DNA from 4 places in the Listeria immobilis genome. Region 4 is predicted to be linked to each of the others. Evidence: riboswitches for the same ligand, from Rfam matches in the RefSeq annotation. Region 4 holds a riboswitch; each other region holds the start of a gene.
What was found. A riboswitch is a leader RNA that binds a small molecule or an ion and turns the genes downstream of it on or off. The one in region 4 is predicted to bind S-adenosylmethionine.
Positions count from the first base shown of each region.

Region 1: it holds a riboswitch for S-adenosylmethionine, as region 4 does, so the genes downstream of both, HCJ45_RS06300 (ABC transporter substrate-binding protein) here and HCJ45_RS04150 (O-acetylhomoserine aminocarboxypropyltransferase/cysteine synthase family protein) in region 4, are expected to answer to the same signal.
Region 2: it holds a riboswitch for S-adenosylmethionine, as region 4 does, so the genes downstream of both, HCJ45_RS13145 (5-methyltetrahydropteroyltriglutamate--homocysteine S-methyltransferase) here and HCJ45_RS04150 (O-acetylhomoserine aminocarboxypropyltransferase/cysteine synthase family protein) in region 4, are expected to answer to the same signal.
Region 3: it holds a riboswitch for S-adenosylmethionine, as region 4 does, so the genes downstream of both, HCJ45_RS13275 (methionine ABC transporter ATP-binding protein) here and HCJ45_RS04150 (O-acetylhomoserine aminocarboxypropyltransferase/cysteine synthase family protein) in region 4, are expected to answer to the same signal.

Region 1 covers NZ_JAASUA010000003.1:308,025-315,832, reverse strand. The annotation lists gene HCJ45_RS06320 (peptide ABC transporter substrate-binding protein) at 1-809, shown strand, start outside; gene HCJ45_RS06315 (hypothetical protein) at 953-1,387, opposite strand; gene HCJ45_RS06310 (ABC transporter permease) at 1,825-2,718, opposite strand; gene HCJ45_RS06305 (ABC transporter permease) at 2,729-3,679, opposite strand; gene HCJ45_RS06300 (ABC transporter substrate-binding protein) at 3,780-5,354, opposite strand; SAM riboswitch class I at 5,441-5,543, opposite strand; gene HCJ45_RS06295 (GNAT family N-acetyltransferase) at 5,684-5,962, opposite strand; gene HCJ45_RS06290 ((4Fe-4S)-binding protein) at 5,973-6,206, opposite strand; gene HCJ45_RS06285 (IMP dehydrogenase) at 6,384-7,808, shown strand, end outside.
Region 2 covers NZ_JAASUA010000012.1:84,232-92,039, reverse strand. The annotation lists gene uvrC (excinuclease ABC subunit UvrC) at 89-1,231, opposite strand; gene HCJ45_RS13145 (5-methyltetrahydropteroyltriglutamate--homocysteine S-methyltransferase) at 1,291-2,394, opposite strand; SAM riboswitch class I at 2,489-2,586, opposite strand; gene HCJ45_RS13140 (RidA family protein) at 2,650-3,027, opposite strand; gene HCJ45_RS13135 (DUF1294 domain-containing protein) at 3,108-3,365, shown strand; gene HCJ45_RS13130 (calcium-transporting ATPase) at 3,528-6,176, opposite strand; gene HCJ45_RS13125 (hypothetical protein) at 6,338-6,508, shown strand; gene psiE (phosphate-starvation-inducible protein PsiE) at 6,641-7,051, shown strand; gene HCJ45_RS13115 (MucBP domain-containing protein) at 7,106-7,808, opposite strand, start outside.
Region 3 covers NZ_JAASUA010000013.1:16,356-24,163, forward strand. The annotation lists gene HCJ45_RS13255 (cation diffusion facilitator family transporter) at 1-589, shown strand, start outside; gene cesR (response regulator CesR) at 666-1,361, shown strand; gene HCJ45_RS13265 (sensor histidine kinase) at 1,351-2,493, shown strand; gene HCJ45_RS13270 (hypothetical protein) at 2,572-2,760, shown strand; SAM riboswitch class I at 2,868-2,986, shown strand; gene HCJ45_RS13275 (methionine ABC transporter ATP-binding protein) at 3,076-4,098, shown strand; gene HCJ45_RS13280 (methionine ABC transporter permease) at 4,095-4,769, shown strand; gene HCJ45_RS13285 (MetQ/NlpA family ABC transporter substrate-binding protein) at 4,833-5,666, shown strand; gene HCJ45_RS13290 (Lmo2079 family surface lipoprotein) at 5,710-6,789, opposite strand; gene sufC (Fe-S cluster assembly ATPase SufC) at 7,141-7,808, shown strand, end outside.
Region 4 covers NZ_JAASUA010000002.1:262,275-270,082, reverse strand. The annotation lists gene HCJ45_RS04180 (HAAS signaling domain-containing protein) at 1-259, opposite strand, end outside; gene HCJ45_RS04175 (PadR family transcriptional regulator) at 252-584, opposite strand; gene HCJ45_RS04170 (biotin transporter BioY) at 779-1,327, shown strand; gene HCJ45_RS04165 (Crp/Fnr family transcriptional regulator) at 1,402-2,103, shown strand; gene HCJ45_RS04160 (LPXTG cell wall anchor domain-containing protein) at 2,255-3,565, shown strand; gene HCJ45_RS04155 (HdeD family acid-resistance protein) at 3,673-4,200, opposite strand; SAM riboswitch class I at 4,439-4,539, shown strand; gene HCJ45_RS04150 (O-acetylhomoserine aminocarboxypropyltransferase/cysteine synthase family protein) at 4,649-5,926, shown strand; gene metX (homoserine O-acetyltransferase MetX) at 5,943-7,070, shown strand; gene HCJ45_RS04140 (formate/nitrite transporter family protein) at 7,085-7,808, opposite strand, start outside.

The sequences.
Region 1 (7,808 bases), on a different contig from region 4:
ATAAAAAAGATTTCCTAACTGAAAAAGACGCGTTAATAAGTTATTTGCGTATGAACCAAAAACGTGACGGAAAAGCGACACCACTTGCTAATAATTCTTTACGTCATGCGCTTAACTTGTCTGTTGATAAAAAACAGTTAACAGACCGCATTTTAGGCGATGGGTCTTTCCCAGCAAACGGCCTGCTTCCAAAAGATTTTGTTCAAAATCCAACAACGGGTGCAGATTTCCGAACAGATAGCGGGGACCATTTAGTTTATAACAAAGATGAAGCATTAAAATATTGGAAACAAGCGCAAAAAGAACTTGGTACGGACAAAGTGACCATTGAACTGCTTGGCGATGACCAAGAAACTACTAAAACTGTTTTTGCTTATTTAAAAGCACAGTTTGAAGATAATTTACCAGGTGTGACTATTAAAGTGAAAAATATGCCATCGAAAAGCGCAACACAGCTGACTTCTGATGGTAACTATGATTTATCACTTGCTGCTTGGATGCCTGATTTCAAAGATCCTTGGACATACAGTAGCCTATTCTTATCAGATTACTTTAATAACCATATGAGCTATAACAGCCCCGAATATGATAAACTAGTTAAATCAACTGACACAACACTTGCAACAAAACCAGAAGAACGTTGGAATGCATTTGTCGCTTCTGAAAAAGTCTTACTAGATGACGATGCAGCGATTTTACCTCTTTATCAACATCAAACCGCAGTACTGCAACGAACCGATATTACAGGTGTGCAAAAACATGCTTTTGGCTCACCTTATAGTTATAAGTTTATTGAAGTGAAAAAATAGTAGAGCAAATTAAATCTACCAAAAAACAAATAAGGCTTCTATCCAAAAATCGGAATAGAGACCTTATTTGTTTTCATCTATACTAGTATAATTTGCAGTTTATAAGATAAGCTTTTCGGCCCTACATTATGATATATTGTTCCCTACTTAGTATTGAACAAATTACCATCCGACGTTTTTAAATATATTGCATACATAATTAACGATACAACACTTGCCAATACTGCGATAATAAATGCCGGTTCTACTAATTCAGTAATGTAAGTACTTAGTATACTAAATGCAAATGTGCTAAATCCAAACAGTGGTCTAACTGCCAAATTTAATAAACCAAACACTAATACTAACAGCCCAATAAATGGCACGATTTTATTAGTCCCTTTTTGAAATCTCGGAATAAAAATAGTAATAATAAAACCTAGATATCCTATAATAATAATTGGTTGCATCCATATTAATTTATAAGCAGGCTCATAAACTAATTCAAACGATTCTGCATCCACACCGCTTGACATCCATGGAAAGAACAAACAAATTACTGCTATTCCAAAAAAAATAATACTTAATAATCTATACAATAATCACACCTCCCTAATTGGAGAATAGCACAGAACAATCTAAGTAAAAAGCCCCATTTACCCTTATTAACTACTAAAACACCATTAATTTAGCGTAATTGCTGCACAATATATATTGCATGGTTTCAGAAAAAATCGCACAATTAGAGCTGTTTTTCACAATTTTTGCACATTAAATTAAAAGTCACGAAATGTTCATAAACTAGACTAGTCTTATATAATTTTTCAATCTTCTATTAGCAAAAACGCCAAACTAATTAACGTTTTGTAATGTAGGGTGATGAATAAAGTTGAATATTCATACATCATAAAAGATTAAAATTTAGATAAAGATGTATAAAAATAGAATTATTCTTAGTAATTATAACTTGAATCGTTACGTTCCTCATAAAAAAGATTTGGTTATTTCCCGCAAAAGAAAAAACCAAATCCGTATTTTAATATCTACGCGATAACCCTTTTCTAAGTACATCACCCAGCACATTAAACGAAAGTATCGTCATTAATATTAATAAACCTGGGAAAAGTGCCAAATAACTGGCTTCTCCAACATAACCTTGCGCATTGTTCAGCATGCTTCCCCATGAAGCGTTTGGTTGTTGCACGCCAAGCCCTAGAAAACTTAGCGCCGACTCGGTTAAAATTGCTGTCGCTACATTTAGAGATGCCGCTACAACTATTGATGGCATGGCATTTGGAATAATATGCTTAAACATAATATGGAAAAATCCGCCACCCGCTGACTTCGAATACAAAATGAACTCTCGCTCTTTTAGAGTTAGTGTTTCCGCTCGAACAATCCGCGCTACTTCCATCCAAGACAACAAACCTATAATAATAATAATATTGGAAATCCCTGGTTTTAAGTACGCATTTAAAATCATTAATAAGAAAAATGATGGAATCGACATAAAAATATCTAAGAAACGCATCACCATGTTATCAACAAACCCGCCAAAATAACCACTTATTGTTCCAGCAAATGTCCCAACAACAATTGCAATCATCATCGCAAACACACCAACTAAAAGAGAAACACGACCGCCATATAAAACACGTGTTAAGTAATCTCTCCCATGATCATCCGTTCCAAACCAGTGCGATGCGTTTGGTGGCATTAGTTTATCTTGAATCGAAAGTGCATTAGGGTCATAAGGCGACAGGAATGCAAAAACACAAGCAACGGTAATAAAAATCAATACTCCTGTTGCAAAAATAGCGCGGCGGTCGGATAACATATAACGCCAAAAAGTTCGTTCTCTCGTAGCATGAACCACTTCCGCATCTCGCTCAAATTCCTGCATTGTTTTTTTCGAAAAGTCTAATCGCATCATGCATTCCTCACCCCATTTCCCTAATCCGCGGATCAACAATCATATAAGCTAAATCAGCTAGTAAATTTCCAATAATTAATAAAAGTGCTGAAAAAAGTGTAATTGCCATAATAACCGGATAATCTAATTGGAAAATCGCATTAATGCCAAGCGATCCCATTCCCGGCCACGAAAAGATGCTCTCGGTAATAAACGCTCCTGTAATTACTTGAGGTAGCGACATTCCAAGCAAAGTTATAACTGGAAGCAAGGAATTTTTTAAGACATGATGTCCCATTACTTGTACTTTAGAAAGCCCTTTTGCATAACCAAATAATACATACTCTTCTTTTAATTGGTTAATCGTATTGGACCGAACGTAGCGGTAATAGGCCGCACATCCTTGGAAAGTCAGCGTAATGACTGGTAAAATCGCATGTTCCGCCATATCCCAAAATGAATCCACCCCAATCGTTCGCATTCCTAGACTCGGAAGCCACCCTAATTGAATTGAAAACACATCAATTAAAATCATCCCAAACCAAAAAATCGGAATCGAAATCCCAATATATGAAATTCCATTTAGTACTTTATCAATCCAAGTGTTTTCATAATTCGCCGCCACTAATCCAAGCGGAATGGACAATATTAGCGTCAAAATAAGGGAAGTCCCTACTAAACCAAGTGTCGCTGGAATTCGCTCTAAAATTTGTTGTAAAACTGGTTGGCTATTAATAATTGAATAACCTAAATTCCCTTGCAACAAATTCCCTAGCCAAATAAAGTACTGCATATAAATCGGCTGATCAAGCCCTAAACTTTGTCGAATTCGCTCTACATCATCGGGATTCATATCAGGCGTAACAAATGAATTTACCGGATCACCGGGTGCTAATTTTATAAGTGCAAAGGAAATAATTGAGATAATAAATAGCATCGGAATAATTTGCAGTACGCGTTTTGTGATTGTTTTTAGCATAATTTATCTCCTATCTAAAACACAAAAAATGACAAGTAAAAATCTGAACCCACCAAAAATAACTTGGCAGGTCAGATTTTTTATGAATATTTTTTAGCTATTATTCCGTTAAATATAATTTAGATAGATCACGGAACATTGTTACTGGTTGCGGTGTTGCAGCTTTTTGTCCACCATAACGGCTATCAAGTGCGAGTACTGCATTGTCATATGAAATTGGGTAAATTACCGCATCGTCCGCAATTGTATTTTGAATGTCTTCATACACTGCTTGACGGTCTTTATCATCCGCTGTAACGGCGCCTTTTGCCCAAAGTTCATCCAAAGCTTTATTGTGATAATTGGCATAGTTATAAGGAGCATCACTTAGGAATAAAGATTTATATGCATCTGGATCATTCCCCATAATATAACCATTTAAGGCGATTGAGTAATCCGCATTTTTACGGTCAAGTGTAATATTACTTAGTGCATTTGGATCAGTTGGTTTTAAATCAAGTGTTACGCCAATTTCTTTATACTGTTGTTGCAGGTAAAGCGCAATGCTCTCTTGAGATTTACTGTTATTTAAATAATATACGGTTAATTTTTGACTAGTATCAAAACCACTTTCTTTTACTAGTTCTTTTGCTTTAGCTATATCTTGCTCATATGTTTCTACTTTATCAGTAAAATATTTTGTGTTTTCTGTTAGGAAGGAAGACGCTGGTTTGGCATATTCATCCGAACCATACGCTGCTTCAATGATTTCCTCGCGATTAAGCGCATAAGATAACGCTTGGCGAAGTTCTTTTGATTTCAGAGCAGGTTGATTTTCATTGAAAACTGCATAACTCAAACGGTTTTCAGGATAAGTGATAATGTTTACCGCACTAGCCTTTTCTACTTTATTTCGCTCAGAAGGTTGTATTGATTTTAAGTTGATTTCTCCATTTTGAAGTGCTAAGTTTGCTGAATTTTGATCTTTGGTAATTCGATAAGTGACTTTATCTAGTTTTGGTTTGCCATCAAAGTAATCGTTGAATCTCTCTAAGGAAACGTATTCGCCTGCTTTATACTCAACAAATTTATATGGTCCGGAACCAATTGGCTTTTTATTTTTATCACTTTTTTCGATATTTTCTACCCCTTCAAAAACATGTTTTGGAATAGGGAAGAAAGTTTTAATTGTATTTTCAAAGGCTGGAGCAACAGTTGGTAAAGTAAATTTAACTGTTGTATCGTCAACAGCTTCTACTTTTACAGGTTTATCGTCAAAAACAAAATTCCCACGATTAGGGCTGTTTTGTTTTGTATCTAAAACGGAATCTACTGTAAATACTACATCATCTGCAGTTAGCGGTTTTCCATCGTGCCATGTTAAACCATCTTTCAATTTTACAGTATAAGTTAGGTTGTCATCTGAAATATCTAAGCTTTCCGCAAGCGCTGGTTTTCCATCAGCCTCCCAAAAAAGTGGTGCGTAAACAGCTTGTTGAATAGTTAATGTTACTCGGTCAGAGGCATAGTTTGGATTGATAACTTCTGGGTCTCCTGCCACTCCGATAATAATCGATCCGCCATCTGTTGCTTTGCCAGAACCGTTTGCTTTATCTGAGCTAGTACCAGAACCTCCGCAAGCAGTCAGCACCAAAGCAAAAACTGAGATAACTGCCACTAATAAAAATTTCTTCATCTAACAAAAACTCCCCTCTTTAGCGCTAATAAAATAACGCTTCTTCTGTTTTTTGGTCAGAATCGAAGCGCCTAATTGTAAGCGACTACTTATCTGCCAGAATGTTACTTCTGATCGGAATTAGCATAGAACTTGCGCTCCGCTGCTGGGTTTCACTGGGCCGAATCCCTCCACCACTCTTGATAAGAAATTGTATCACTATTATTCCTATACGTTTACTGTGAATTAAAGATACACTGAAATGAAGGAGATGTCAAGAAGAGAAATCCAATATTTTTAAAATATTCCATAAAAAAAGAGACTAGGCTCAAAACCTAGTCTACTTATTATTACTTATCAGCTTGTACCGCTTGATACTCCGGCTTTTTCGAAAACTCAGATTTAGCAAATGGACAAAGCGGAATAATTTTCTTACCTTCTATTTTTGCTTTTTCTACAGCACGTTTCACCAGTTCTTGGGCGATCCCTTGACCACGAGCTGCATCGTCCACACCCGTATGATCAATAATAAACATATCTTCCCCTGTTGGTACAAATGTTACCTCACCAACCTCAACACCTGCATCATTTACCGCATAAATTCTATTTTCGCCGTCTTTATATTCCATTTTACCCCTCCTATTTCTCTATATATTGAAGTGCCCCGCTTGGACAAGTGTTAATAACACGTTTTACTTCTTCTTTTGATACGTTATCTGGCATTATCCATGGTTTTCTATCTAAATCAAATAATTCTTTGTTTCCCCTTACGCAATTTCCTGAATGCTCACAAACATTTGTATTAAAATAAACATCTATTTCTTCCCCGTGATACTTACGATAACCACGTTCTAAAAGTTTTTCCTCACTCATCTGCTTACCTCCTTCGCATAAAATAATCTTCTTTTAGTATATTCCTCCTAACCTACAAAAGAAAACGTTTATACTTGACCTTAAAAAATCACTATCAATCATTGACTTTCAAGCGAGTTCTTGAAATAATAAAGATATTTTATAAATGTAAATTAAATAGAAGAAGGAGTGGAGATAATGGCATTTTATTTTGAAGAACCGTCCCGCACATTTAGTGAGTTTTTGCTCGTTCCTGGCTACTCATCAGCAGAATGTGTACCTACTAATGTTAGTTTAAAAACACCTATCGTAAAGTTTAAAAAGGGTGAGGAATCAGCAATTACAATGAATATTCCGCTTGTTTCCGCAATTATGCAAGCTGTTTCTGATGATAATATGGGGATTGCCTTAGCTACAGAAGGCGGAGTATCCTTTATTTTCGGCTCACAATCTATTGAAAGTGAAGCGGCAATGGTTTCACGTGTAAAAAATCATAAAGCCGGCTTCGTTATTAGTGATTCCAACATTAGCCCAGATAAAACTCTTCAAGATATTCTGGATTTAAAAGAAAAAACAGGTCATTCTACCGTTGCAGTGACAGAAGATGGTACTGCGAATGGTAAATTACTTGGGATCGTAACCAGCCGCGACTATCGTATAACACGAATGAGTCCTGACGAAAAAGTAGCAGATTTCATGACTCCTTTTAATAAGTTAGTTACAGCAAATAAATCCACCACTTTGAAAGAAGCAAATAACATTATTTGGGACAACAAATTAAATGCCTTACCTCTTGTTGATGATAATGAGCACTTAGTTCATATGGTGTTCCGTAAAGATTATGACTCCAACAAAGAAAATAAATTAGAACTACTTGATTCCTCCAAACGTTACGTTGTTGGCGCTGGTATCAATACACGTGATTATGAAGAACGTGTTCCCGCACTAGTGGAAGCTGGCGCAGATATTCTTTGTATAGACTCTTCTGAAGGCTACTCCGAATGGCAAAAACGCACATTGGATTATGTGCGCGGCAAATATGGTGATTCTGTCAAAATTGGTGCTGGAAACGTGGTGGACCGTGATGGGTTCCGCTATCTAGCTGATGCTGGCGCAGACTTTGTTAAAGTTGGAGTTGGCGGAGGATCTATTTGTATTACACGCGAACAAAAAGGAATCGGTCGTGGACAAGCAACTGCACTAATTGATGTTGCCAAAGCACGTGATGAATATTTTGAAGAAACTGGTGTGTATATTCCAATTTGTTCTGATGGCGGCATTGTTTACGACTATCATATGACACTGGCTTTAGCAATGGGTGCAGACTTTATTATGCTTGGTCGTTATTTCTCTCGTTTTGATGAAAGTCCTACAAATAAAGTGAATTTAAATGGTACTTACATGAAAGAATATTGGGGTGAAGGAGCTAACCGAGCACGTAACTGGCAACGTTATGACCTAGGCGGCGATAAAAAACTTTCCTTTGAAGAAGGGGTAGATTCCTATGTCCCTTATGCTGGTTCACTAAAAGATAATGTAGCAATTAGTTTAAGCAAAGTTCGTTCTACAATGTGTAATTGCGGAGCGTTAAATATCCCTGAACTTCAACAAAAAGCTAAAATA
Region 2 (7,808 bases), on a different contig from region 4:
TAGGTAATAGAAAATCTCACCAGCACTGTCATTGTGTTAATTCCCAAACATTTTTCTACAATCTGAGCCAATGAATAACCGTTAGCTTCTAAGTATTTTTTAATTGATTTTCAAAATCGTATTCTTTCATTTTAGTATATGCAATATATGTGCTCTTCGCATTTTCGACTGCTAAATCTATTTGCTTCTTTTTTCCGCCTTTTTGTGGAAATGAACTTGCTTTTTGAAGATTGGTTGATAAAGAATTTTTATTTAGTTTTTCTGCAATTAATAGCTCTTTAGGCCAGATGTTATTCGGATCTTGATAAAATTGATTGATAAAATCCGCTAAATCTTCTTGTAGTGATTTTTGAATTTGAAAAACGTGCCACTTAGTCCCGTTAATTGCACCATTACGAACAAAAAAGACAAAAACACTTAAATAATTATCTTCTGTGTAGCAACCGATAATATCACGATTTTTTAAACCTGGAAAAATAATATGCTGCTTTTCAATTGTTTCATTAATAGCGTGAATAGTATCTCGTAGTTCTGCCGCTCGTTCAAATTGTAATTTTTCTGTCGCGATTTGCATATCTTCTGTTAATTTTGCTTTGATATCTTTAACATCACCTTCTAAAAATCGCGAAATTTTTTGAATTTGAGCTTGATATACAGCCGGTTCAATTTCTGCTTGGCATGGGCCTAGGCATAATCCTAAATGATAATATAAACAAGGACGGCCAGGTTTTCCTTCACATCTACATAATGGGAAAAGTTTTTCTAATAATGCCACCGTTTGCCTTACAGAATAACGGCCTGGATAAGGACCAAAATAGTGTGCACCATCTGCTTTTGTTTCTACCACTACTTCAATATGCGGATTTTTTTCATTTGTAATTTTAATATATGGGTAGCTCGGACCTTCCTTTAACATAACATTAAAGGGCGGCTGGTATTTTTGAATTAAAATCATCTCTAGTAGCAATGCTTCTTTTTCTGTCGTTGTAATAATAAGCTCTAAATCGCTAATTTGCCGGACAAGTCGAGCTGTTTTACCAATTTGCTTACCAGTAAAATAAGACTTTACGCGGTTTTTTAGACATTTAGATTTGCCGATATAGAGAATTTCTTGCTTTTCATCTTTATATATATAACAACCTGGTGAATCAGGTAATAAAGTTAGTTTTTGTTGTAATTGCGTATTCAAAGGAATTACCTCCTCTAGAACACTTATTCTAGCGCTATCCATACCATTTGTAAAGATAAAAAAGAACTAGCTGAAAACTTCCAACTAGTTCTTTTGCTTATTTAATCTCCCCATACCTCGTTTGCTAATTTAACTATATAACGTAATTTATTCCATTGCTCTTCTTCTGTTAAAATATTGCCTTCTTCGGTGGAAGCAAACCCGCACTGTGGGCTAAGTCGTAATTGGGTGAGCGGAACTATTTTACTAGCTTCTTCAATACGCGCCTTAATTGTTGCCGCTTCCTCTAACTCACCTGTTTTAGAGGTAACTAAACCGAGAACAATTTTAAGATCCGGTCGGTTAACATATTGTAAAGGAGCAAAATCCCCAGAACGTTCATTATCATACTCTAAAAAGAAACCGTCTATATGTAACTGGCTAAATAAAGTTTCAGCTACAGGTCCATAGCCGCCCGAAGCAATCCAAGTTGAACGGAAATTCCCACGGCAAATATGCATCGTAATGACCATATCAGCTGGCTTATATTTCACAGCTTCATTTATTAAGGTTTTATATGTTTCCTGTAATGTATCTGGGTCAAAACCTCGCTTCCGAACCACTTCTCGCTGTTCATCAGAGCATAAATAACTCCATGAAGTATCGTCTAGTTGTAAATACCTGCAACCTGCATCATAAAAGGCTTGTATCGCTTTTTGATATGCTACTGCTAAATCGCTAGCAAATTTTGTAGTATCGTCTAAATATGGCTGATATTCAATATCTCCGCGGTAATGGAGCATCGCTGGACTTGGAATCGTTTGCTTAGCTACATGGTTTTCGCCAACTTGCTCTTTTAAAAACTGAAAATCAGCTATAAAAGGATGGGTTGTAAAGTCGATTGGACCTGTAATTTTTACTGAATGCGATTTAGTTTGCACCTGGCTAAACTGAATACCACCTTCCGCATCGTACCCTTCTACACCATCTAAATTCTCTAAGAAGTCAAAATGCCACCACGCTCGGCGGAATTCGCCATCTGTAATTGCTTTTAAGCCAACTTCTTTCTGCTTCTCCGCAATATATTTTATTTCTGTGTTTTCAACTGTACGAAGTTCTTCGGCTGAAATTTCACCCACTTCAAATTTCTTTCTCGCTTCTTTAATCGCCTTTGTTCGTAAAATACTCCCAACGTGATCTGCATAAAATGGTGCTACTTGCTTCATTTTCTTCGCCTCAATTCTTTATTATTTTTATGTACAAAAAAACTTCCCCTTAAAAGACAGCTTTTGAGGGAAAGTAGCTTTACCTGATTCGCATGCCTTATCTGTCAGTGTTACCTGCTGGATTTGGCACCGTGAGAAATCCGGTTGCCAAGGCTTCACTGGGCCAGAACCCTCCACCTTTCTTGATAAGTTGCTATGTAATTGTTTTTTATTATATCGTTTGTATAGATTGATTGTCAACTTTTTTCTGAATATTTATGCTTCTGCAATAACTTCGATTTCAATTTCGGCATCAAGTGGTAATTTTGCTACTTGAAATGCACTTCTAGCTGGGAAATCACTGGAAAAGAATGTTGCGTATACTTCATTAACTGCTGTAAATTGATTTAAATCTTTGAAAAAAACAGTTGCTTTGACGATTTTTTCCAAACTAGAACCAGCTTCTTCTAACACAGATGCTAGATTTTTAAAAGCTTGCTCGGCTTGTTCTGTCGCCCCTTCTGCTAATTCTCCAGTTGCTGGGTTAATACCAAGTTGACCCGATGTGAAAATAAAACCATTCACTTTTACAGCTTGCGAATACGGTCCAAGTGCTTTTGGCGCATTATTTGTTTGAATAATTTCTTTTGCCATTTTATCCCTGCTTTCTTTTGTGGTATGCTTTTATTCTAATCAATAAAGTTTGTTTTAGCAATTTAAAGGGGGAATTACTAATGGTTTTAACGATTTATTTGATTGCGATAACAGTTATTTCATTTCTAATGTTCGCTATTGATAAACGAAAAGCAATAAAACACGCATACCGTATTCCAGAATCCGCCCTTCTTCTTACTGCGTTTCTCGGCGGCGCATTTGGCAGTTGGATATCGATGCAACTTTTTCATCATAAGACACAAAAAACAAAGTTCCGAATTTTAGTACCGCTTGCGATGGTTTGGACAGTTGGAGCAGTTATTTGGTTGGTGTATTAAAATATTTTTAAATCAATAAAGATACCACAACCTAATCAAATGTTTAATCTTTTATTTGGAAAGAACGGACTTAAATAAACACTATTGATTGCCACGCATTACAATAAGCTTCACACGAAAAAGCAGAAATCCCATTAGAACAACTAGGGATTTCTGCTTTTATTATGCTTCTTTAAAAAATTTATTTTGAATGACTTTGATAATTTCCATCATAATTACTGCTCCGAGTGCTAGTCCTGCAGCAATTGACCATTCATGTAAGCCAAATGTTGCTGGGATGGAGAAGATTTCACGCGCTCCTGGTAAAACAGTGATTCCGTATAATGCGAAACAAAGTAATACCGCGCCAATTACATATTTATTGCTAAAGAATCCTGCGCCAAATGCAGTTTGAACATTTGAGCGGGCAGCAAAAGTTTGTAATGTACGAGCTAGGATAAGTGTAGTAAATGCCATTGCAACACTCATCTCTGGTGAAATTTGCATACCGATATATTGTGAGATGATTACGGCGATACCGATTAATACTCCGCGGCTAATCACTGCGCGCATCGTTCCACCGGCAAAAATCCCTTCGTTAATATCTCTTGGCTTGCGTTTCATCACGTCAGGTTCTGCTTTTTCCATACCTAAGGCGATTGCTGGCAGGGAATCATTGACTAAATTAATAAATAGTAGTTGTAATGCTGTAAATGGATTAATCCAGTCAAGTACAAGCGCGAATAAAATCGCAATGATTGCACCTAAATTACCTGCAAATAGATAGGCAATCGATTTCTTAATATTATCAAAAACAGTACGACCAACACCTACTGCATCCACAATGGAAACAAAGTTATCATCAGTTAATATCATTGCGGCGGAGTCTTTAGCAACATCCGTCCCGCTACCCATTGCAACACCAATGTCTGCTTGTTTTAAAGCAGGGGCATCATTAACACCGTCTCCAGTCATTGCGGTGATTTTACCTTTTTTCTGCCAAGCTTTAACAATACGGATTTTATTTTCTGGAGAAACTCGAGCATATACAGCAATATGCTCTAATTTATTGTCGAGTTCTTCTTCTGGCATTGCATCTAGTTCTTGACCTGTCAATGCAATATCATCAGCATCCATTAAACCAATGTCGCGGCCAATTGCTTGTGCCGTTGTTTTATGGTCTCCGGTAATCATAACTGTACGGATACCCGCTTTTTTCGACTCTTCAATAGAGGCATACACAGCTTCACGTGGTGGGTCAATCATTGCAGTTAAACCAACCAAGACAATATCTTGTTCATCCGATAGGTTTAATTCCGTAGTATCGGCCGGCATTCGTTTGTAACCATATGCTAGAACACGAAGCGCTTGATTAGAAAATTCTTCGTTTATTTCTTGTAGTTTCGCCAAAATTTCTGTTGTCATTGGCTTTTCTTCTCCGTCAAGGAAAACATAACTACAGCGAGCGAACATTACATCCGGTCCACCTTTTGTTAGCATTGCTTTATTTTCATTGAAGGTATGCAGCGTTGACATTAACTTACGATCTGAATCAAACGGAATTTCACCTTCACGGATGAATTTTTCGCGAATTTCATTGTAATCTTGATTATTTTTATTACTAAAAGCAATGAGCGCTACTTCGGTTGGATCACCAAGTTCTTTACCTTCTCCATTAATATTGGAGTCATTACAAAGTACCGCAATATGGATTAAACGGCGCTCCCCTTCTGACCAATTTTCTGGACTATCTGGGAAATTTTCTTTTGTACCATCTGGTAAGTAGTAGTCAACCACTGTCATTTTATTTTGGGTTAATGTCCCAGTCTTATCTGTACAAATAACGCTTGTGGATCCTAATGTTTCCACAGCAGGGAGTTTTCTAATAATCGCATGTTGTTTGGCCATTTTATTCGTTCCAACTGCAAGAACAATCGTTACGATGGAAGAAAGTGCTTCTGGAATCGCCGCTACAGCCACTGCTACAGCAAACATAAAGGCATTTAGAATCGCCGTCGCCATATCCGCAGAATCATTTCCTAAAAATACACGTCCTGCTTCTACAGCAAAAATTAAAATACAGAGCGCTAAAATTCCAAGTCCCAATTTTTTACTAAATGTTTCTAATTTTCGTTGTAATGGTGTTTGTTTTGCTTCAGCAGTTTCAAGAAGTCCAGCAATCTTACCAATTTCCGTTTCGCTAGCAGTCCCGGTTACAACAAACATACCACGACCGTATACGACTAGCGAACCGCTGAACACCATATTGACACGGTCCCCAAGTCCTACTTCATCCGAAATCGTATCTATATACTTTTCGACCGCTTCTGATTCACCTGTCAGCATTCCTTCGTCAATCTTCAAAGAACCACTTTCAAATAAACGACCATCTGCTGGGACAAAATCACCTGCATCTAAGATAACTACATCACCAGGTACTAATTCGCGGGCATGAATGCTTTGTTTACTACCATCACGAATAACTTTAGCCACTGGGGCAGACATTTCTCTTAAAGCATCAAGCGAACTCTCAGCTTTTCTTGTTTGAACAACACTAATCACTGAGTTTACAATTAACACTAAAAAGATAATTAAGGATTCAACCACTTCTCCAAGTACTAATTGAACAAGTGCCGCAATAACCAACACTATAACCATTGGATCTTTAAATGTTTCTAAAAAAAGTTTCCATAACGGGTCTTTCTTTTTATTTTTCAATTCATTAAAGCCATACTTTTCTTGCCGTTTTGTTACCTCCGCTGTTGTTAGACCTTTTTCGGTCGCATCTAGTTGAACAAATGTTTCTGCCGCGCTTTTGCGGTATATCTCCAATCCCTTCAGTCCCTTCCAAATAGTTTATGTGTTAAGTATAACAAAACTTTACATGGAAATAATATTGATAAGGAAAAGAATTTACATACTCTTAACAAATAGCGCTTTCATCCATCCTATAAGCCTCCGGAAAATACATTTAAGTTGACCTGGTTTTCATCATGCCAAAACTATTGTTGAAGCTAATAGATAAGCAAATGGCTGTTTTGGGGATGATTGCAGAAATTTGCAGTTATCGGCATCAACTATATTACACCCATTCTGCTTTACCTACTATTCGCGGTCAAATTTACAACTCGATTGGTCATGAAGCTCCTACAATTATGGGGTAATTCTAATTATGGTTGCTAGTTTTCTTATCTATAAAAAAGCAAGTAGGCAAACCTACCTTTAAAATAGGCAAAGAGCTTCAGATAGTGTAAACTAACTAAAACAACTATTCGTTTTTAAAGAGGAGGAAAAACATGAAGTGGTTAGAAAAAATTTCTTCCATTGTTCCGATTTTACTTCGATTGACTTTGAATTTAGCATTAATTATGGTTGGTTTTACCTTAACCGCCTTTTTAATTAGAGAAGCTTTTACCATATTTAATAATATTTTCTTTTTAGATACGGAAGTTTCCTATTATTATATGACGCAAGATATTTTAACATTTTTCCTTTACTTTGAATTTATTGCGTTAATTGTTAAGTATTTTGAATCGCATTTCCACTTCCCGCTAAGGTATTTCATTTATATTGGTATTACAGCAATCATTCGCTTTATCATTGTTGATCATTCTAGTGCAACGTCTACTTTAATTCTCTCAGGAGCCATCTTAATACTTGTTGCAGCACTCTTTTTAGCCAATACCAAAATGTTAAAACGCGAATAAAAAACAGGTGCATTTGGTAGTTTCATTATTACCATTTGCGCCTGTTTTTTATTTTTATCGTTTAGAAGGTTTTTTACTGAATAAGAATAATCCAGCTGTTAGTAACACGAGGAATCCTCCAAATAGGACTGTTGCTAAACCATCGGAGTCCCCTGTTTTAGGAAGGTTATTTTCTTTGTTTATTACAGAATTTCCGCTTTTGACTGGTTCCACTGTTGAGCTATCATTTGGTTGTTTTGCAGAATCCAATGCCGTTTCTGCAGTCTTCTCTTTGGCTGGGATTTCACTATTATTCGCTACCTCTGTTGATGCTTTTAGAGAAGGTTCTGTTGGATTTGCTGTTGCAGTTTTTGTTGGATTTTCTGTTGCTTCGGTTGAAGGTGTTGTTTCTGCTTTGGCAAATGTATTGGTAGAAGTTTCTGTTGTGGAATCTGTAGAAGTTGTTTCAGGAAGGGTTGTACTATCCTCTGATTCTACTTTTTCATAGACATACGTTACTTGTTGTTCTTGATCTGTAAAAATACCAGTTGCATTAGTGGGGGCTTCATTTAACTCAAAGCCGTCTATTTCTTTTGGAGTTGTTTCAAATGTATCATCTAGTTTACCACTAATAATATCTGCAGTTGCGATTTCATTTCCTTCTGTATCTGTGTATTTGACTACTATATTTGCGCCAGCAGCTCTTTCATAGACGTAGTTAACTGTTTGTCTTTGCTCACTGTAGTTCCCTGTCGCATTATCTGGTGGACTTTTTATG
Region 3 (7,808 bases), on a different contig from region 4:
AAATAAACTTGTAAACCCACATGAAATACGTTTTCCAGCGCTTGGCATAATGGTAATGCTTTTTGGCGCGCTCGTTAATATTGTCGTATCACGAATTATCAAAAAAGCTGCTGATGAAGCGAATTCTGTAGCAATGAAATCGAATGCGCTCCATTTATATACAGATGTTTTTACCTCACTAGGTATTGCGCTTAGTTTATTTTTAGTATACATAACCGGTTGGCTGTGGATTGATTCTGTTATTGCTATTTTAACCGCTTTTTATATTATGTTTGAAGCTTTTAAATTACTGAAAGAATCTTTCCCACCGCTAATGGATAAACGTTTATCAACGGAAGAAGAAGCGGCAATTAAGCAAATTATTTTGACACATAAAAATAAATTTATTGAGTTTCATGATTTTCGCTCAAGACGTGCTGGAGCGGAAGAGTACATTGATTTTCATTTAGTGGTGTCTTCTTCCATGACAATCGAAAGCGCTCATTCGCTATGTGACGAGATTGAAGCAGAAATAATGGATTTTTATGCGAAAGCGGAAGTTCTCATTCACTTAGAGCCAGAAGAAGAGCGAGTCCTTACAGAAAATTAAAATAAGCTCTTTCTATTCGATTTGTTTCAAAAGTGCTACAATAGGGGGAAACAAAGAATGGAAAGGAAAATTAAGTATGACAACTTCTATTTTAATTGCGGATGATGATAAAGAAATTGTGGATTTAGTGAAATTATATTTGCAAAATGAAGGATATACGATTTACCAAGCATATGATGGAGCAGAGGTTTGGCGTCTTGTGCAAGATAAGCAACCTACTTTAGTTATATTAGATATTATGATGCCGGAAATGGATGGCTTAGAAGTATGCCGTTTAATGCGAAGTGAAGGTATTTTGACGCCCATTTTGATGCTTAGTGCGAAGGCGGAAGATAATGATAAGATAATGGGGCTTTTAACTGGTGCAGATGATTACATGGTGAAGCCGTTTAATCCATTAGAGCTTTCTGTCCGTGTCAAAGCAATTTTGAGGCGAATGCAACAAATGAGTCAAGTAGAGCCGATTAGTCAGGATAAAGTTATCATTGGACCAATCATTGTTGATCGTGCGCTTCATGTGGTGACAGTTAGTGGAAAAGAACTACATTTAACAACTTCGGAATTTGATATTTTATTTTTGCTTGCAAGTGAACCAGGGCGAGTATTTAGTTCCGAATATATTTTCGAAAAAATTTGGCAAGAAAAAGCGCTTGGAGCAAGTAAAACGGTTATGGTCCATATTAGCAATTTGCGTGATAAATTACGAGATGCTATGGGCGGGGAAAATGTGATTAAGACTATATGGGGAGTAGGATACAAAGTTGAAATATAAACTTGAAATGTTGTTTACTAAAATTAGCCATGTGATGAATATTTGGCAAGCAACTTTTTTCGCTGTTATTTCATGGGTTTTAGGCATGGTTACGGTACGAACTATATATTTATGGGCTATCTCCATTAGAGATGATTCTTTATTTTTAAAAGAAGTTACTCGAGCGATTGTCAGTTTATTTGGTCCTAATAAATATGTTCGTGTGATGGATTCCATTTGGGTATTATTAATCAATTATTTTATTATTTTCTTGATTACTTGCTTATTTTTCTCCTTTTTCTATCGCTACATGCGGCAAAAACTTTTGAAAAAGCAATTGCGAACAATAAATTTTGCGCTAAACGATGGAAAACCAGTGGATACAGAGAGTTTTGTTCCTGAAATTCAAGAATTAGAGCGAAATATCGAAAACATGCGAGAACGACAAAATAAATTAATGAAACAAGAAGAGCAGGCGCAACAAGCTAGAAATGATTTAATTACGAATGTTTCGCATGATCTTAGGACACCACTGACTTCAATTTTGGGGTACTTAAGTTATATTCATGAAGATCGTTATCGTGATGAAGTGGAATTGCGTTATTACACGGAGCTGGTTTACGGTAAGGCACGACATCTGCATAAGCTGATTGATGACTTGTTTTCTTATACAAGACTTGATAGCGTTGAGTATCAATTAAAAAAAGATGAATTAGACGTTATTGAATTATTAAGTCAGCTAGTTGCCGAATATGATGGACAAGCAACGGAACGAAATATGAAAATCGTAGAGCATTTTGATGCCAAAAAGTTAATTATTAGCGGTGATGGCAATCAAATCATGCGTTTATTTGAAAATCTGTTTTCGAATGCGCTTCGGTACGGAGAAGGAAATAAGCAAATCGACGTAAGCGCAAAACAAGAAGGAAATATGGCTGTTGTAAAAGTAACGAATTACGGACAAGAAATTTCAGAAATCGATTTACCATATTTATTTGAGCGATTTTATAAAGCTGATAAAAATAGAACAACGACTGGAACTGGCTTGGGGCTTGCTATCGCCAAATCAATTGTTGAAAAACATGGTGGACTTGTTACTGCTGAGAGCAAACATCGGAAAACTAGTTTTATCGTTAAATTACCACTCAGTTAATCTTTAATAATTCTTAAATTTTTCTTTCCTCATGGTTTATATTCATTCAGTAGAATATAAATTACGGAGGGTGAACAAATGAAAAAGCATTTTGTCTTAATTGTTGTTGCTTGTATTACAGTCGTTGTGATTTTTGTTTATTTAGCCCAAATAAATAAGGGTAAAATTAATTCTCAAAATAGAGCACAAGTAAAAATTGCCTCACAATTAACTAGTATAGATGATCAAAGAAATACCGTTATAATTAGTGAATTAAATTACAATTAATAAGCTATTAGTAAAAATTTATTGACAAAGTAGAGTGGAAAAGGTAATATGAAAAAACAAGAAATGTCACGATAGTCATAAATGAAGTGATATAATTATATGTAGAAATCTTATCCAGAGTGGTGGAGGGAAATGCCCTGTGAAACCCAGCAACCTAAACAATAGTTCATTTTGTGTTTAAGGTGCTAAATCATGCAGAACAGTTAATTGTTCTGAAAGATGAGAAGGAAGTTAGTCCATTTGAAAAAATGCTGCCTTTCTGCTCATCAGCAGAAAGGCTTTTTGTATACCAGAAATGTAGAAAAGGTGATAGAGATGATAACATTACAGCACGTTGTAAAAGAATATACATCAAGAAATAATAAAGTCCGAGCAGTCGATAATGTCGATTTAGAAATTGAACAAGGAGAAATATTTGGTGTAGTAGGCTATTCAGGCGCTGGAAAAAGTACGTTGATAAGAATGTTCAACGGATTAGAGCTACCAACTGAAGGTTCAGTAGAGGTGGATAACTTACTAATTAGTCAGATCCGTGGTGGAAAACTTCGAAAAGCTCGGCAACAAATTGGAATGATTTTTCAACATTTTAATTTATTATGGTCACGTACTGTTGCTGAAAACATTGCCTTTCCGTTAGAAATTGCTGGCGTACGCGGTGAAAAAAGACGATTTCGCGTTAATGAATTAATTCGGTTAGTTGGACTAGAAGGAAAAGAAAATGCTTATCCAGCTGAACTAAGTGGTGGGCAAAAGCAACGGGTAGGAATTGCTAGAGCGCTTGCTAATAATCCCAAAGTGCTATTATGTGATGAAGCAACCTCCGCACTAGATCCACAAACAACAGATGAAGTTTTAGAACTTTTATTAGATATTAACAAACGCCTCAACCTTACAATCATTGTTATCACCCACGAAATGCATGTTATTCGAAAAATATGTAATCGTGTAGCCGTGATGGAAAACGGAAAAGTTGTTGAACTTGGAGAAGTATTAGATGTTTTCCGTCATCCAAAAGAAAAAGTAACCCAACGCTTTGTTCGTCAAGTAACTGATTCAGATGAAACGGAAGAATTAATTCATCTGCTACTTGAAAACTATGCAGAAGGTGAAATAGTTAAACTGTTATTTATGAGCGAAAATGCAACCCAACCTGTGATTTCTCAAGTTGCGAAAGATAATGATGTTATGCTAAATGTCCTCCATGGTAATTTAACACAAACACAAAACGGCGCTTATGGAACGCTTTATGTACAGATACTAGGTGCGAAAGAAGCGATTAATGCGAGTCTAACACAGCTACGTCAACTTAATGTAGAAACGGAAGTGTTAGAGCGATGACGAAATTACAAGAATTATTCCCAAATGTTGATTTTCAAATGATGTGGGTAGCAACACAAGAAACATTATATATGACACTTACTTCACTATTTGCAGTATTTTTATTAGGAATTGTGTTAGGATTGTTACTATTTTTAACAAATAATAAAAAACATACTGGTGCCCGTATTCTTTACTGGATTACAGCAATACTAGTCAACGTTTTCCGTTCCATTCCGTTTATTATTTTAATTGTCCTGCTTCTCCCAATGACAAAATCGCTAGTTGGTACAGTTATTGGACCGAAAGCCGCTTTACCAGCGTTAATTATCTCGGCTGCTCCTTTTTATGGTCGGATGGTGGAAATTGCTTTTCGTGAAGTAGACAAAGGAGTTATTGAAGCGGCAAAATCAATGGGTGCTAATATGTTCACCATAATTGGAAAAGTGCTTATCCCGGAAGCTTTACCAGCGATAATTTCTGGTATTACAGTTACAGCCATTTCTTTAGTAGGTTTCACAGCGATGGCAGGTGTCATTGGTGCCGGTGGACTTGGAAATACCGCATATCTGGAAGGATTCCAACGCGGGCAACCAGATGTAACAGTTTTAGCAACCATTATTATTTTGATTATAGTCTTTATTTTTCAGTTTATCGGCGACTTTTTAACCAAACGAACCGACAAACGCTAACCTAAGTATATGAAGCAATTTATATAAAAAACGCGGAATCCCCGCAAAAAAGGAGAGATTTTCATGAAAAAGGTTCTTGGATTTATTTTTACATTAAGTTTAATTTTAGTACTTACAGCTTGTGGTAGCTCATCTGATAAAGCATCATCCAGTAAAACAGACGATAAGGAATTGGTAGTAGGTGCTTCAAACACGCCTCATGCTCAAATTTTGGAGCAAGCAAAACCAATTTTGAAAGAAAAAGGAATTAATTTGAAGATTGTAAAGTATACAGATTATGTTATGCCGAATAAAGCACTTGAAGAAGGCGACTTGGATGCCAACTATTTCCAACATAAACCTTACCTTGAACTAGAAGAAAAGGAAAAAGGATATAAATTTGCTGATGTTGGTGCAATCCATATCGAACCAATGGGAATCTACTCCAAAAAAGTAAAAGATATTAAAGATTTAAAAGACGGCGCACAAGTATTACTTTCTAATTCAAAATCAGATTGGCCACGTGTTATTGGTATTTTTGTAGATAATGGGCTATTAACTTTAAAAGATGGTGTTAAAGCGCAAGATGCAACTTTTGATGATATTAAAGATAACCCTAAAAATTTAAAATTCAAATATGATTTTGATCCAGCTTATTTAATGACTGCTTACAATAACGAAGAAGGCGATGTTGTTGCGATTAATTCTAACTTTGTAGTTGATCAAGGCTTAAATCCTTCCAAAGATGCCATTGCGATTGAAAGCAAAGACTCTCCATACGCTAATATTGTTGTTACAACAGAGGAGAATAAAGACGATAAAAATGTTAAAGAATTAGTGACTGTGCTTCACTCTAAAGAAATTCAAGACTATATTACAAAAGAATGGGACGGCGCAGTAGTTCCAGTTGATAAGTAAACAATAAAAAAAATCCTTTTACCAAGTCGGTAAAAGGTTTTTTTTATTGTATGGTACTTCCTAAATAAAGTTTTAAACCATCTGAAATGGCTTTATCAAGTTCTTTTTTAGAAACAATTTCATTTCCTTTTGGCATGGAAGGAACTTTTTCATAGTCTAACATATCAATGGTTGTAGTGAAGTTCATTAAGTGATTTGATGCTTCATCTTTATAATTGGTGTCAATAGTGGCTTTACTAAAACCTTTTTTGCTATCTGGTGTTAAAGTTAATCGGAAATCCAAGCTTTGTGTTTTTGTAGATGTAAGCTTTTTTAATGCAGAACGAATGGATTTTTGTTGCGTTTGCCAAGTAGATTTGGCTTCTTTTTGTGTACTGCTATTAATTTCAGAAATAAGGGTAACGATATTGCCGTCGTCATCAAGGGTTTTCAGTACTTCGTTAATCATATCGCTAATTTCTTTTTTACTTAATTTGAGCACGATATCACCGTTATCTTTTGCGGTGAAGTGTTGATCATCAAGGTTATTTAAATAGCTATAAATTGCAATACCACTTTTTTCTTCAATTTTTTTCAGTTGTTCAGCTTGGCGATCAACGGTTTCTGAATCGATTGTCTGATTAGAAAAGTTTTGAACAGTTTCAAAAAGATTAAGATACTTTGATTCCAATTCTTTATTTTGAGCAAGAACTTCATTGAAAATGGTAGCAGTTGAATCGTTTAGTAAACTGGAGATACTATCAGACGCATCATATATATCTGATACCGGAATATAAGCTTTTCCGTCGTCACTATTTTGAAGTGCATGTAAAGTTAAGTCAATTGGCTTATTACCAGCCCAGTGAACCGAGAAACTACTATAAGAAGAATCAGACTCGCTATTTACGGAAACTTTATATTGAAGATTAGATTTTTTTAGTTGAGTTAAAGTAATATCAGGCCCCAATTGTTTTATGTAATTATCTGATAGGTCGTTAATTTGGAATTTGACATCTGTTGTATATTGTTTGTTTTCAGTAACTTTCTTTAGAGCTGCAGTGAAGTCTGACTTTGGTGAACTACAACCGGATAGTGTAGTTAAAAGCAATACAAAGATGGTCACAGCCATTATTGCTTTCTTCATATTTAAATTCTCCTTCAATATTTAATCGTTTATTACAAATAGGTTATTATGTTGCAAATTTGTTACGTTACAACAATAACACATCTAAATAAGATATACAATCCTTTTTTTACCAGGGGATAATCTGCTTTTTTATTGATATGTAGGGCGCATCTATTTCATTAGTTGCTGTTCTTGAATATTCTCAAATAAAAGGGAAATACTGATAATGCTTGAAAACTGGAAAAAATCGGCTATTAATAGTAGAATGAAGGGGAGAATGCGAAGAGTGCTGGTTTTTATAGTTGTAATCAGATTAGAATTATACTAAACTAGGATTATGCAAATTTTACACTAGGGAGGACTTTTTTTATGGCAACTTTAAAGATTCAAGATTTACATGTTGAAATAGAAGGAAAAGAAATTTTGAAAGGTGTTAATCTTGAAATTTCAACTGGAGAAATCCATGCTATTATGGGACCAAATGGAACAGGGAAATCTACGTTGTCCTCAGCTATTATGGGGCATCCAAAATATGAAGTAACACAAGGTACAATCACACTTGACGGCGAAGATGTTTTAGAAATGGAAGTAGATGAACGCGCTCGTTGTGGACTTTTCTTAGCGATGCAATATCCAAGTGAAATTAGCGGAGTTACAAATGCTGAGTTCATCCGTGCGGCAATCAACAGCCGACGTGAAGAAGGTGACGAAATTCCTGTAATGCAATTTATCCGTAAATTAGATGCCAAAATGGATATTTTAGATATGGACGAAGAAATGGCAGAACGTTACCTAAATGAAGGATTTTCAGGCGGAGAGAAAAAACGTAATGAAATCTTACAACTACTTATGATTGAACCAAAACTAGCAATCTTAGACGAAATTGACTCCGGTCTTGATATTGATGCACTTAAAGTTGTTTCTAAAGGTGTAAATGAAATGCGCGGCGAAGGATTTGGCTGCTTGATTATTACCCATTACCAACGTCTCCTTAATTACATTACTCCAGACTTTGTACATGTAATGATGCAAGGGAA
Region 4 (7,808 bases):
TATTTTCTGTTTGATTTTTTCTTGGGACATAATAGTAATCGTTCTCTACTTTTTCCTCTTTAATATCGCGCTCATTTAAAATATCTGCTGCAATTTCTTCTGGTGTTCCAAGGTCAAATACAATTTGCTCCTCGCTTTTACCCTCTTCTAGCCCATTTCTGAAGTGCTCTTGATAATCTGAAAGCAACTCCCTACGCTCTTTCGAATCAAGCAATTCTAGACGTTGATTTAATTCATTTAGAAAATCTTGTTTATTCATTTTCCGCTTCCCCCTCAGTTAAAAGCTTGGCAACACTATCAGTAAAATTATTCCATTCTGAGATAAGCTCATTTAAGTAAATCTCACCTTTTACAGTTAGCTGATAATATTTTCTTGATGGTCCTTCATTTGACTCAACTAAATAGGTCGAGCAATATTCTTCTTTAACAAGTCTTCTAAGTACAGGATAAATAGCACCTTCTGCTACCTCGATATATTTGGAAACTTGATTTGCTAGCTCATAGCCATAACAATCTTTTTTCTGTATTAAAAATAAACAACATAGCTCTAATACACCTTTTTTAAATTGTGGGTTTACATCCATGCTAGTCCCTCCATTCGGTAGTATTTTCTACTAGTAATAACCGACCACTACTATATATTATTCAGTACTACTATAGTTTATCATACACTAGTGTTCAATGCAAGGTACTGGTTTAAAAAAGTAGTATTGTTTTTTATTTAAATAAATGTTAACCTATCTAGGTAATAAGTTTACATTTAAGGAGTGGTTTTATTATGCGAGATCAAAAGTTAAAATTTTTAGTGGTGGATTCGCTTTTTGCGGTGATTATTGCCTTACTTGCCCAAGTTGCCATCCCACTTGGTCCAATACCTCTTACTGGTCAGACATTTGCTGTTGGTTTAGCAGCAACTATACTTGGTGCGAAACATGGTACTATTTCTGTCATAGTTTACATAGTTTTGGGTGCTGTTGGTATTCCAGTATTTCAAGGAATGACTGCTGGAATTGGTATTATATTTGGACCAACTGGCGGCTTTATTATTGGCTTTATTTTTAGCGCACTTCTCACTGGCTGGATTCTTCAAAAAACAAAATTCACTGTTTCTTTTGCTATTATAGCTAATATTTTAGGTGCGTTAGTTACGCTTATGTTTGGTGTTTTATGGCTAAAAGTTAGTACTGGACTTGATTGGCCAGCTGCCTTTCTAACTGGAATGGTACCATTTATAATTCCAGGTATTATTAAAGCCGTTTTTGCAGCTATTTTAGGTATTATTATTCGCGATCGTTTACTTAAAGCAAAGCTACTTAAAGCATCATAAGCTCCATTAATACACATTTTACCTTTTCTCCTATATAATGATAATGATTAACACTGAGAAAAGGGGCTCGGTATATGTCATTACTGAATGAGGAAAATAGTTTTTACAACACAGACTTACTTGAAATGTTAAAAGACTCCACTGAAGCAGTTCTTCCATATAAAAGGATTCGCTTTAGACGCAACCAAAGAATTATTTCAGAAGGAGAAGAAAGCACATACTTCTATATTATAGGAGATGGTGTTGTCTCTATGAGTAAAAACACATGTAAAGAAGATAGCATTATTAGCTTCCTTGGAAAAAATGAATCGATTGGAACGCTTACAATGCTTGGTGGCGCAAAATCACCAGTTAACTATACAACTATTAGCGAAGTTAGTGTCTTTCAATTTGAAAGAAAATATGTTCTTAGTAAATTTCTAAGTTCGCCAGATGTTTTTTGGCAGATGAATACATTGATGCAAAATATGCTTCAGCCAATATTAGAACGAGAAGCATATGTTAACTTACCTTCTAGTGAAAAAGTATTAGCGGGATTAATTGCTTGTGGTGAACGTTTTGGCAGAATTGAGTCAGATGGTTCATGCCTTATCCCATATTATTTTACTCAAAAAATATTAGGTAATTATTTAAATTTAGCGCGTGCGTATGTCGCGACGAATTTGCGTAAGTTGGAGGAAGAAGGAATTCTTGCTTTATCGCCTAAGCCTTGGCGAATAAACGATTTTGAAACCCATAAGCAAAAATTAACTAATACATATAAGTCATATTTATAATTATCTTAAAAGCGTGTATTCTTAATGAATATACGTTTTTGTTTAGCTATCTTTGTACATAATTTCACAAATGATTTATTTTCGCTTTCTTTCAGATATTCTCCTTGTTATAATAAATATGCAATAAAAAAAAAAGAAAAGAGGACATCTAATGAAAAACTTAAAAAAAGGGATAGCACTAACTTTAGCATTTGGGCTAGCTTTATCTATTAGCACGCCTGCCTATGCGACAGATACGGAGGATGGGGAAAATACAGAGACTATCGTAACTCCTGATGTGGTAGAAAAAAATACAACGGAAGAAAAAGACAATTTAAAAGCTTCACCAAATGCAGTTATTGCAAAAACAGGGCTTGCATTTGAAATTGATTCTAATCCAGTTGCAAGTGATTTTGTAACGATTAATGACAATGGCAACAATCCAACATTTACCTTTAAAAATGGGCAACCTGAAACATCTAATGCTGGAGATTACTCCACAATTATTGTTGTAGATTTCGATGATGCTACATCAATTGAACTCACAGTTAACTATACTGTAAACGTTGCAACACCACTAGCAACTTTAAAAACGACCGCACCAACAATTGCCCAAGATTCTAAACCAACACCAATGCAGTTTGTAGATGCTGCGCCTGATGTAACTTTAAGCTTTAAATCCGGCGCTCCTTCCACTAAAAAAACAGGTTCATTTACGACGACTATTGTTGCGACAAAAGCCGGTATATCTGAAGAATTAATTGCCACTTTCGCTGTTACAGATCAAACTCCACCCTCAATTTTAAGTCAACTAATTCTACTAATAATACGAAAAGGTGATACGCTAGACTATGATGCCTTCGTAAAAATCTCTGATAACTCTGGAAAATTCACAGTAGCTTACAAACCAGGACATGAAGCGTCTAGTACTACACTGGGTTATCAAGAGGCAATTATCATCGCAACAGATTCAGCTGGAAATACACGAGAAGCCACCATCTCATATTTTGTTGCCAATAATGTGCCAACACTAAAAAAACCAGTTATTAATACAACAACTAGCAATGCTTCAACTATTTACGGAACTACATCACCTAATGTTATTGTAGATATGGATGATTCTGACGGAAATACACTTGCGAGTGCCTATTCTGATGAAGAAGGAAACTTTATCTTAACTTTAGAAAAACCACTAAAATCAGGAGATAAATATAGTCTAGTTGCCTATAATTACTCTTTTGACTACAGTGAAGAAGTCATTTATAGCTATAATGAATATAACAATCTACTTGCTATAGTACCTATGCCTGCCCCTCCAGACTCACCGAAGTCAGAAGTAAAGCCGAAGATTAAAATTTCAAACAAAAAAGAGACATTTAAAAAATTACCAAAAACTGGAGATACAAACTCTCTTCCGCTCGCATTTATTGGTCTTCTTTTAGTTAGCGGAACGGTTATTACATTACGTAAAAAACACGCATAAACAAAAATGCAACTATCTAAGTAATTTAGGTAGTTGCTTATCTTTGCATTAGAAATTAACTCATTAAAAAAACGAACCCAATTTAAACAACTGGGTTCGTTTTTTTATTATTTGGTTTTTCCAATAAAGAAGAATGTTGCAATAGCACTGATACCTTGAACGATGAAGAAGATACCAACGATAAGTACGATACCAATTGCCGAAACAACTGGATTGAAAAGTGCAATGAATCCAACAATGATACCAATGATACCAATTGTTAAAATCCAGCCCCAACCTTGTACATTGTTTTGTTTTGCGGTAAACGCACCAATCGTACGCATAATACCAGCAAATAGTACCCACATACCAAACAGTAATACAAGTGTTGCTGCACCTGCAAATTCATTAAATAATAGCAAGAAACCTAATAAAATAGATAAAATACCATCAGCTAGCACCCAACCTGATACTTTCTGCATTTTCTTATCTGAGAAATAAGAAACTGTGTGAAAAATACCAGAAATAAGTAGCAAGAAGCCAAACATTAATGTTGAGGTTAATAAAGAAATCCCCGGATGGAATAAAAACCAAATCCCTAGTGCAATCATTGCAATCCCTGCTAATAAAACAAGAATTCGTGTAAAAGTTTTCATATGTCTTTCAACTCCCAATTTTTTGTTCTAATTCGACCCCATTTTTGATGAAATTCAACTAGACTTATCTATAATAGCCTAAAAATAAAAAATTAAACACTTTTCTCGAACAAAATTTAACTTAAATTTATTGATAGACACAAAACTCACACATTATTGGCCGTAAATCAAATAAAATAAACAGATAGTTGACAATTTCATTCATCCAGCGTAATATAAAACTTAATTTAATCGTATTTTCTTATCATGAAAGGTGGAGGGACTGGCCCTTTGAAGCCTTAGCAACCGGAATATTATTTCACGGTGCTAATTCCAGCAGTATATTCTGAAAGATAAGTCGGAAATCCAAGTTTAGGAAACTCTATCCTCTCTGGCGGCTTATATACTGCTAGGGAGGTTTTTTGATTGGAATTACAAGTAAATACATATTAAAAGAGGAGTGGATTTTATGAGTAATGAGTATCAATTTGAAACAATTCAAGTACACGGAGGACATACACCAGACGGGGATACACATTCTAGAGCCGTTCCTATTTACCAAACAACTTCCTACACTTTTGATAGTCCAGAGCATGCAGCAGCTTTATTTGGTCTTCAAGAATCTGGAAATATTTATACGCGAATTATGAACCCCACTACCGCTGTGTTAGAAGAACGCTTAACTTTACTTGAGGGCGGTATTGGTGCAGTTGCAACAGCTTCTGGAATGGCTGCTATAACCTACTCCATTTTAAATATTGCTGGTTCTGGTGATCATATTGTCGCAGCAGCAACACTTTATGGTGGTACACATACACTGTTCTCTCATACTTTTAAAACATTTGGGATTGAAGTTACCTTTGTAGATCCAAATGAACCAGAAAATTTTGAAAAGGCCATTAAAGAAAATACGAAGGCTGTCTTTGTTGAGACAATTGGCAATCCAGATATTAATATTGTTGATATTGAAAAAGTGGCAAACATTGCGCACACTTCTAATATCCCCCTTATTGTTGATAATACTTTCGCAACCGCTTATTTAAATCGTCCGTTTGATTTTGGAGCTGATATTGTCGTTTATTCAGCTACTAAATTCATCGGTGGTCATGGGGTTGCAATTGGTGGAGCTGTAATTGATTCGGGCAAATTTGACTGGGCAAATGGTAAGTTCCCAAAATTAGTTGTTCCAGATGACAGTTATAACGGTTTATCCTACACAAATGATGTTGGAGCGGCTGCTTATATTACCAAACTACGTGTTTCACTTTTACGCGACACAGGTGCAGCACTATCACCTTTTAATGCATTCCTACTTATCCTTGGTTTAGAAACACTCTCCCTGCGATTAGAACAACATGTAAAAAATGCAAAATTAGTTGCAAACTTCTTAAATGACCATCCAAAAGTTGCGTGGGTTAACTACCCTAACCTAAAAGAAAATAAATATTTTGATTTAGCGCAAAAATACTTACCAAAAGGTCCTGGATCTATTTTCACTTTTGGCGTTAAAGGTGGTTATGAAGCTGGGAAAAAAGTGATTGAGTCGGTGGAACTATTCTCCCATTTAGCAAACGTTGGAGATGCAAAATCGCTTATTATTCATCCAGCCTCCACGACTCATCAACAGTTAAGCGAAGATCAACAACTTACTGCTGGGGTAAAACCGGAATCAATACGTCTATCTATTGGAATTGAGAATGCAGATGATATTATTCAAGATTTAACACATGCACTAGAGCAAATTTAAGGGGATGTGAAGAGAAGTGAGCCTACAACAAAAAGAACTATTTCAAAAAAGTCCTCTTCTACTTGAAAACGGAGAAACCTTAAGTCCTGTTTTAGTTGGCTATGAAACTTACGGAACATTAGCAGAATCTCGGGATAATTGTATTTTATTAGAACATGCTCTCACTGGAACAGCACATGCAGCCAAGCACTATGAAGATGATGCGCCTGGTTGGTGGGATGATTATATTGGACCTGGAAAAACTATTGATACTAATAAATATTTCTTGGTTTGTACGAATGTGTTTGGGGGATGTAGTGGTACAACTGGACCATCTTCCATTAATCCAAAAACTGGCGACCCTTTCCGACTGCAATTTCCTGGTTTTTCAATTAAAGATATTATTAAAGTTCAACGTGAGCTTTTAGAGCAATTAGGTGTTGAAAGGATTGTTTCGGTTATTGGTGGATCTATGGGAGGGATGCAAGCTACAGAATGGGCCATTGATTATGCGGATATTACTGATAGTATTATTAATATCGCATCCCCTCTTGCTGCTGGGCCTGACGCAATTGGCTATAATTTAATCATGCGGATGGCAATTTTAAATGATCCTGATTTTAATGGAGGAAATTATATCGGTCAACCTGAAGGCGGTCTTGCTACAGCTAGAATGGTAGGCATGATGACTTATCGAACGAGCGAATTATTTTCAAAGCGTTTCGAACGATTCACAGTTGCCGAAAGTTCACCAGCTGCCTTTTCCAAAGAACATTTTCAAATTGAATCTTATTTGCAATATCAAGGTGATACTTTTGTAGAACGGTTTGATGCAAATAGTTACTTATATTTAACGAAAGCGATTGATTTATTCGATGTTACTGCTCCTGATAAGGATGACCTCCCAGCGTTTTCAAAAATAAAAATTCCGTATTTGCTAATTGGCATTACAACGGATCAACTTTTTCGAATCCATGATTTACGCCGTGGATATGAGCTATTAAAACAATGGAGCGTTCCAGTTACTTATCATGAAGTTGCTTCTGAATATGGTCATGACGCATTTTTAGTGGAAAAAGAATTACCTAAGTTCGAACCATTAATTCGGTCATTTTTAGCAAATTTACCAGTAAAAACACCTAAAAAAGCTAGCTCAGAAGTTTGAGCTAGCTTTTTTTATTAATCTTTATAAATTGATTTTGTACGGTTAAGCCAAGCATATCCTAAACCGATTACAAGGCCTCCTCCTACAAAGTTCCCTAACAGCGCAAGTACGAGGTTGACTGAAACATTTCCTACTGTCATTGCAGCAAGTGTTCCGCCAGAAGCAAAAAACGCTAAAGAGAAAGAAGAGAAGTTGGCAATAACGTGCTCAAATCCTAAGAATGCAAAGATGAAAATAATGAAAATCATCGCAATTACTTTTCCAGCATCATCTTTCATTCGCAGTGTACAAAGCACGGCGGTATTTACAACTATATTTGCGAAAATACCTTCGACAAAAATCTCGAGTGGCGCTTTTTCAAGCTTACCAGTTACTGCGGTAAACAAAAAGTGGTCTGCTGGTAAATTTTGGAATGCGGACGTTAGGGATACTAAATACCCTGCCAAAATCCCACCAAGTAAATTACAAATAATACATAAGAACAAAATTTGCAATGCTTTACCAGGCTTGATTATTTTTTGATATACACCTGTTGTCATATACATCATATTAGACGTTCCAAGTTCCGCATTCATATAGATAATCATTACGAGTGACCAACTAAACATAAATGCATAAACAATTTTTCCAAGACCTGGTGCAAAATGATCCACTTTATCACCAATCATTACAGCAACAGCGGTCCCTAGTGTTAAGAATAAACATGCTAGCATAGCGCGCACAATATAACGAAGAATA